2 regions of the Kineococcus mangrovi genome follow, and region 1 is predicted to be linked to the other one. Evidence: riboswitches for the same ligand, from Rfam matches in the RefSeq annotation. Region 1 holds a riboswitch; the other holds the start of a gene.

Region 1 (3,395 bases):
GCCATGACCGCGCTGGCGGCGTTCGTGCCGTGCGCCGAGCTCGGGATGAGGCAGATCGTGCGCTCGCGGCGCCCCTGCGCCACGTGGTAGGCGCGGATCGCCAGGAGCCCGGCGAACTCGCCCTGCGAACCGGCGTTGGGCTGCAGCGAGACCGCGTCGTAACCGGTCACCTCGGCGAGCCAGCGCTCGAGGTCGGCGACGAGTTCGGCGGTGCCCGCGAGCTGGTCGGCGGGCGCGTACGGGTGCAGGTCGGCGAACTCGGGCCAGGAGATCGGCTCCAGCTCGGTCGTCGCGTTGAGCTTCATCGTGCACGAGCCCAGCGGGATCGCGCCGCGGTCGAGGGCGTAGTCGGCGTCGGACAGCCGGCTGAGGTAGCGCAGCATGGCCGTCTCGGACCGGTGCTGGGAGAACACCGGGTGGGTGAGGAACCCCGACGTGCGGCGCAGGGGTGCGGGCAGGGCGGGTTCGGCGGCCACCTCGGCCACGGCGAGCCCGAAACCGCGCAGGGCCGCGGCGACGTGCGCCTCCGAGGTCGTCTCGTCGACGGTGATCCCGACGTGGTCGGCGTCGACGCGGCGCAGGTTCACGCCCGCCTCCAGGGCGGCGGCGACCACCTCGTCCGCCCGGCCGGGCACGCGCGCCAGGACGGTGTCGAAGAACTCCGCGTGCACGACCTCGACGCCACCGTCGCGCAGCTGCTGCGCGAGGGCCGCGGCGCGGCGGGCCACCTGCAGACCGATGGCGCGCAGGCCGTCCGGGCCGTGCCAGACGGCGTAGCACCCGGCCATGACGGCCAGCAGCACCTGGGCGGTGCAGATGTTCGACGTCGCCTTGTCGCGGCGGATGTGCTGCTCGCGCGTCTGCAGCGCCAGGCGGTAGGCCGCGTTCCCGTCGGCGTCGACGGAGACGCCGACGAGGCGCCCGGGCAGGGACCGTTCCAGGCCCTTGCGGACGGCCATGTACGCCGCGTGCGGCCCCCCCGCCCCCATGGGGACGCCGAAGCGCTGGCTGGACCCGACGGCCACGTCGACGCCGAACTCGGCCGGCGGGACGAGGACGGTGAGGGCGAGCAGGTCGGCCGCGGCGACGGTGACGGCACCGCGGGCCTTCGCGTCGGCGACGACGGCCGCCAGGTCGCGGACCCGGCCCGAGGTGCCCGGGTACTGCACGAGGAGCCCGAACACGTCACCGACCCCGGCGAGCGGGTCGGGCGCGTCGAGGTCGACGAGCGCCAGCTCGATGCCCAGCGGCACGGCGCGGGTGCGCAGCACCGCGAGCGTCTGCGGCAGGACGTCGGCGTCGACGGCGAACACGGCCCCCTCCGGCGCCTTGGAGGTGCGCCGGGCCAGCGTCACGGCCTCGGCCGCGGCGGTGCCCTCGTCGAGCAGGGAGGCGTTGGCGATGTCCAGGCCGGTGAGGTCGGTGACCGCGGTCTGGAAGTTCAGCAGGGCCTCGAGGCGGCCCTGGGAGATCTCGGGCTGGTACGGCGTGTACGCCGTGTACCAGGCGGGGTCCTCCAGGACGTTGCGGCGCACGACGGCGGGTGTGCGGGTGCCGTGGTAGCCGAGCCCGATGAGGGAGGGCACGACGCGGTTGCGGCCGGCGAGGGCCCGCAGGGCCGCCGTCACCGACGTCTCGTCGAGCGCCTCGGGCAGGTCGAGGACGCCGTCGCGGATGCCCGCGGGGACCGCCCGGTCGACGAGCTCGTCGAGGGAGGACAACCCCACGACGTCGAGCATGCGGGCCACGGCCGCCGCACCGGGCCCGATGTGGCGGGCGCTGAACGGCAGGGCGGCGGGTTCGGGGGTGAACTCGGGCAGCTCGGTGGACGCGGGCAGGGACGGCGAGGTCATGGACGCTCCGGAGGTCTGGCGGTGCTCGGACGGACCTCCCCGTCTGTCACCCGCCGCGGACGGCGCGTTCCAGAGCGGCCTGCCCCACGAAGTCCTTCCGCCTGAGAGGTTCCGGGGATGTTGCCCCTTCGGCGCCCCGGCCCGGACGGGTCGGGGTCTCTCCCTCGCGGGGTGATCGGCTCACGGGGAGTCTACGCGGTCCTCGACGCGGGGCGCGGAGGCCGCCTCGGCGCTAGGTTGTGCCCGTGATCACCCTCGCCGTCTGCAGTGCCAAGGGCGGTGTCGGGAAGACCTCGGTCGTGCTCGGTCTCGCGTCGGCCGCCCTCAGCCGCGGGACCAGCACCCTCGTGGTCGACCTCGACCCGCAGGCGGACGCGACGTCGGGCCTGGACGTGAGTGCCCACCGGGACCACGACCTCGCCGCGGTCCTGGAGTCCCCCAAGCGCCGCGTCGCCGAGGACGCGGTCGCACCCAGCGGCTGGGTCGACGACCACCCGGGGCTGCTCGACGTCGTCAGCGGGTCCGCCTCCTCCGCGCGCCGGGACACCCCCGACGCCGACGAGGAGGAGCTCAAGGCCCTGCGGCGCGCGCTGCGCAAGCTCGACGACCACGACCTCGCGATCCTGGACACCCCACCCTCGCTCAACGGCCTCACGCGCTCGGCGTGGCGCGCCGCGGACGCCGTCCTCGTGGTCTCCGACGCCAGCCGCTTCTCGGTCGCCGCCGTGGACCGCACGCTGCGCGAGGTGCGGTCGCTGCGCTCCGCGCCCCGGGTCGTCGGCATCGTCGTCAACCGCTTCACCCAGCGCTCGGGGGAGCAGCGCTTCCGCCTGGAGGAACTGCGGGAGCTGTTCGGCGACCTCGTGCTGGACCCGCTGCCGGACCGCGTGTCCGTCCCGCAGTCCCAGGGCGCGGGGGTCGCGCTGCACACGTTGAAGCCTCGGACCGCCAAGGCGCTCGCCGCGCAGTTCGAGACCCTGCTCGACCGGGTGCTCACCCCCTGAGGGGGAACCTGACCCGGGAACCTGACCCGGCCCGGGGACGTCTCGAGGTGCAGGGAGGGTGCGCGGGGCCTATCTTCTGTGATCAGGTCGTGCGCACCATGGTCCCGATCGGTGCCGCCGCCGCTCTCCCCGTGCACGCCGCGGGTCCTAGGAGGTCTCGTGACGTCGTCCAACACCCCCCTGACCGGGTCCGCCCGCGCTGACGTTCCCGCGCGCGTCGTCCGACCGGTCCGCGCCGCGACCCCGGCCGGTCGCCGCACCGTCGCGGCCGACCCCGAGGTGGAGCGCATCACCGCCCTGGTGGGGGAACTGCGGACCCGGTGGAGCCGGTCGGACGCCGACATCGCGACGCGACTGCGCCCGGGGGTCGACGACGCCCAGCTCGACGCGGTCGAGCGCCAGCTGGGCCTGCTCGTCCCGCGAGCCGCCCGGGCGTGGTGGCGAGCCGTCGACGGGGTCGATCCCGTCCGGACGACGTTCCGGACCAGTTCCCCCACCGTCGGCCCCGGCGGCTGGGTGCCGCTGCGCCTGGAGGACG
Region 2 (3,395 bases), on a different contig from region 1:
TTCGACCGCGTCGGGGCACGGCGGACGGTCGCGGTGGAGGTGCCGGACGTCTCGACGTTCGGCAGCTACGTGGCGGCGGGGCTGGGGATCGCGTTCGTCCCCGGGACGGTGCCCGTGCCGCCGGGGGTGCGGGAGCTGGTGCTGACCGAACCACCCCCGCAGTGGTCGCTCGCGCTCGCGACGCGGCGCGCCACCCCGGAGCGGCCGGTGCGCCGCGCCGTCGACGCGTTCGTGGCGCAGGTGCGGCTCAGCGCCCGGGGGCGCCGGCCCCCGCCGTGACGCGGGCGCTCGCGGCTCACCGCTCCCGGCGGTAGAACGGCAGGGCGACCACCTCGACCGGCAGCTCGGTCCCCCGCACGTCCACACCCAGGCGCGTGCCGGGCTCGGCCAGCTCGGCGTCGACGTACGCCATGGCGACGGGGTGCCCGAGGGTGGGCGAGAGGGCGCCGCTGGTCACCTCCCCGACCCCCCGGCCGGCCGCGACGACGGCGTACCCCGCCCGGGGCGCCCGGCGGCCCTCGCCGCGCAGCCCCACCAGGACCCGCGCGAGCGGCTCCTGCGCCGACCGCTGCAACGCCGCCAGGCCCACCGCGCCGGGCTCCTTGTCGAGGACGACGACGCGACCCAGCCCGGCCGCGAAGGGGGTGACGTCCCGGCTGAGCTCGTGCCCGTAGAGGGGCATCCCGGCCTCCAGGCGCAGGGTGTCGCGGCAGGCCAGCCCGGCCGGGACCCCCCCGTGCTCACGGGTCGCGGCGAGCAGGGCGTCCCACACCCGGCGGGTGCGCTCGACGGGGACGAACACCTCGAAGCCGTCCTCCCCGGTGTAGCCGGTGCGCGCCAGCAGGACCTCGACGCCGGCCAGCACGGCGCCGACCGAGCGGTAGTAGCGCAGCGTCGCCAGGTCGACGCCCGCCGAGGGGTCCAGGAGCGGGGCGACGATCGCCACCGACGCCGGTCCCTGCACCGCGACCAGGCCCCAGCGGGCCGTCTCGTCCGCGACGTGGGCCTCGAAGGGGCGGACCCGGTCGGCCAGGGCGACGACGACGGGCTCGACGTTGGCGGCGTTGGCCACGACGAGGAACTCCTCCTCGCCGAGGCGGTACGTCACGAGGTCGTCGACGATGCCGCCGTCGTGGTCGACGACCATCCCGTAGGCGGCCCGGCCGACCGCCATCGTCGAGGGGCGGCCCACGAGGGCGGCGTCCAGCGCGCGGGCGGCCTCGGGGCCGGTGACGCGGATCTCGCCCATGTGCGAGAGGTCGAAGAGCCCGGCGCTGGAGCGCACGGCCTTGTGCTCGGCGAGGTCGGAGGCGTAGCGCAGCGGCATCGACCAGCCGGCGAAGTCGGTGAAGGACGCGCCCAGCTCGGCGTGCGCGGCCGCCAGCGGGCTCGCGGCGGGCGTGGTCTCGGAGGTGGTGCTCGTGCTCACGGGGTTCCTCTCGTCACGGCCGCGCGTCGCGACCGGGCTGGACCCCCTCTGTCGCGGAACCTGAGAGCTTCACCGTCACCCGCTGCGTGGTGACGGTTTTCCCCGTGGGTGAGGACCTGCGCGGTCCTGCTTTCCAGAGCGGCCTGCCCGTGGCGGTACGTGGACCTGAGAGGTTCCGGGGTGGTTGCTCCTTCGGTGCCCACCGCGGACGGCGGGGCTCTCCCGCCGGGGCGGAGCGGCCGAGTGTTCAGTTGTCCCGCACAGCGTGGCACACCCCGGGACCCGGTGCCCCGGGTGTTCACCGGCAGGAGTTCAGGTAGGTCAGGGTGCGGGTCGCGACGGGCAGGGGCGTGTCGAACGAGGCCAGCGGGTACATGTCCTGCTCGACGATCGCGAACAGGTCGCGCCCCAGACCCTCCAGCGCGGTGAGGACGGGGGGCATGGCGGGCACGCCCCGCGGCGGTTCCACCATGACGCCGAGGGCGACGGCCTCGCCGAAGGGCAGGTCCTGCGCCTTCACCCTCGCGACGACCGCCGGGTCGACCTGCTTGAGGTGGACGTAGGCGATGCGGTCCGGGTGGTCGGCGATGATCTTGAGGCTGTCCCCGCCGGAGTAGGCGACGTGGCCGGTGTCGAGGCACAGCTTGACGACGTCGGGGTCGGTGATCTGCAGGAACCGGTCGACCTCGGCGTGGGTGTCGATGTGGGTGTCGGCGTGGGAGTGGACCGCGACCTGCAGCCCGTACCCGTCGCGGACGTCCCGGCCGAGGCGGTCCATCCCGGCGGCCAGCCGCGCCCACCCCTGCGCGTCGAGCTCGCGGGGTTCGATCTGCTCGCCGGTGGTGTCGCTGCGCCACTGGCCGGGGATGACGACGAGGTGCGTGCCGCCGAGGGCCTGCGTGAGCTTCGCGACCTGCTCGACCTGGGCCCACGCCTCGTCGTAGTGGTCGGGGCGGTGCAGCGCGGCGAAGATCGTGCCGGCGGAGACCTTCAGGCGCCGCTCCTCGAGCTCGTCGGACAGTTCCGCCGGGTCGGTCGGCAGGTACCCGTACGGGCCGAGCTCGATCCACTCGTACCCGGCCTCGACGACCTCGTCGAGGAACCGGGACGCGGGGGTCTGCCGTTCGTCGTCTGCGAACCAGACGCCCCAGGAGTCGGGGGCGGTGCCGATGGTGATGGGTCGGGCCATGGGGGACCTCACGTCCTCGTGCGGGTGCGGTGGGGTGGTCGGGTCAGACGAGGGGGCGCTGGCGCGCCTTGTGCCCCTCGTACCAGGTGCGGGCCGTGCGGGTGGAGTCCAGGTGCGAGACCTCCGAGACCGGGACGTCCCACCAGCCGCCGCCGTCGGGCGCCTCGGAGTACAGGTCGGTCTCGACGTGCACGACGGTCGACTCGCTCGACGCCTTGGCCTCCCGCAGCGCTTCGACGAGTTCCTCGCGCGTGCCCGCGCGTACCGCGCGCACCCCCAGGCTCGCGGCGTTCGCGGCGAGGTCGACGGGCAGCTCGTCGCCCTCCAGCCGACCCTCGGGGGTCCGCCGCCGGTACTTCGTGCCGTACCGCTGGGACCCGTGCTGCTCCGACAGGGCGCCGATCGAGGCGAACCCGTGGTTCTGCAGGATGACGACGATGAGCTTGACGCCCTCCTGCACCGCGGTGACGAGTTCGGTCGGCATCATGAGGTACGACCCGTCCCCGACGGTGACGAACACGTCCCGGTCGGGGGCCGCGAGCTTCACCCCGATCGCCCCCGGGATCTCGTAGCCCATGCAGGAGTAGCCGTACTCCACGTGGTACTGCTTCGGGTCGCGGCTGCGCCACATGCAGTGCAGGTCCCCGGGCAGCGAACCCGCGGCGCACACCACGACGTCGCGGTCCTCGGCCACCTCGTCGACCGCGCCGACGACCTCGGCCTGCGCCAGCAGACCCGTGCGCTCGCCGATCCCGGAACGGAAGAAGGAGTCGACGA

Evidence for each region. A riboswitch is a leader RNA that binds a small molecule or an ion and turns the genes downstream of it on or off. The one in region 1 is predicted to bind glycine.
Region 2: it holds a riboswitch for glycine, as region 1 does, so the genes downstream of both, gcvT (glycine cleavage system aminomethyltransferase GcvT) here and gcvP (aminomethyl-transferring glycine dehydrogenase) in region 1, are expected to answer to the same signal.

The regions. Positions count from the first base shown of each region.
Region 1 is NZ_JBGGTQ010000005.1:62,865-66,259, reverse strand. It holds gene gcvP (aminomethyl-transferring glycine dehydrogenase) at 1-1,853, opposite strand, end outside; glycine riboswitch at 1,933-2,028, opposite strand; gene AB2L28_RS11625 (ParA family protein) at 2,099-2,857, shown strand; gene AB2L28_RS11620 (SMI1/KNR4 family protein) at 3,017-3,395, shown strand, end outside.
Region 2 is NZ_JBGGTQ010000002.1:394,281-397,675, forward strand. It holds gene AB2L28_RS04965 (LysR family transcriptional regulator) at 1-279, shown strand, start outside; gene gcvT (glycine cleavage system aminomethyltransferase GcvT) at 296-1,429, opposite strand; glycine riboswitch at 1,472-1,571, opposite strand; glycine riboswitch at 1,573-1,664, opposite strand; gene AB2L28_RS04975 (TIM barrel protein) at 1,728-2,618, opposite strand; gene iolD (3D-(3,5/4)-trihydroxycyclohexane-1,2-dione acylhydrolase (decyclizing)) at 2,662-3,395, opposite strand, start outside.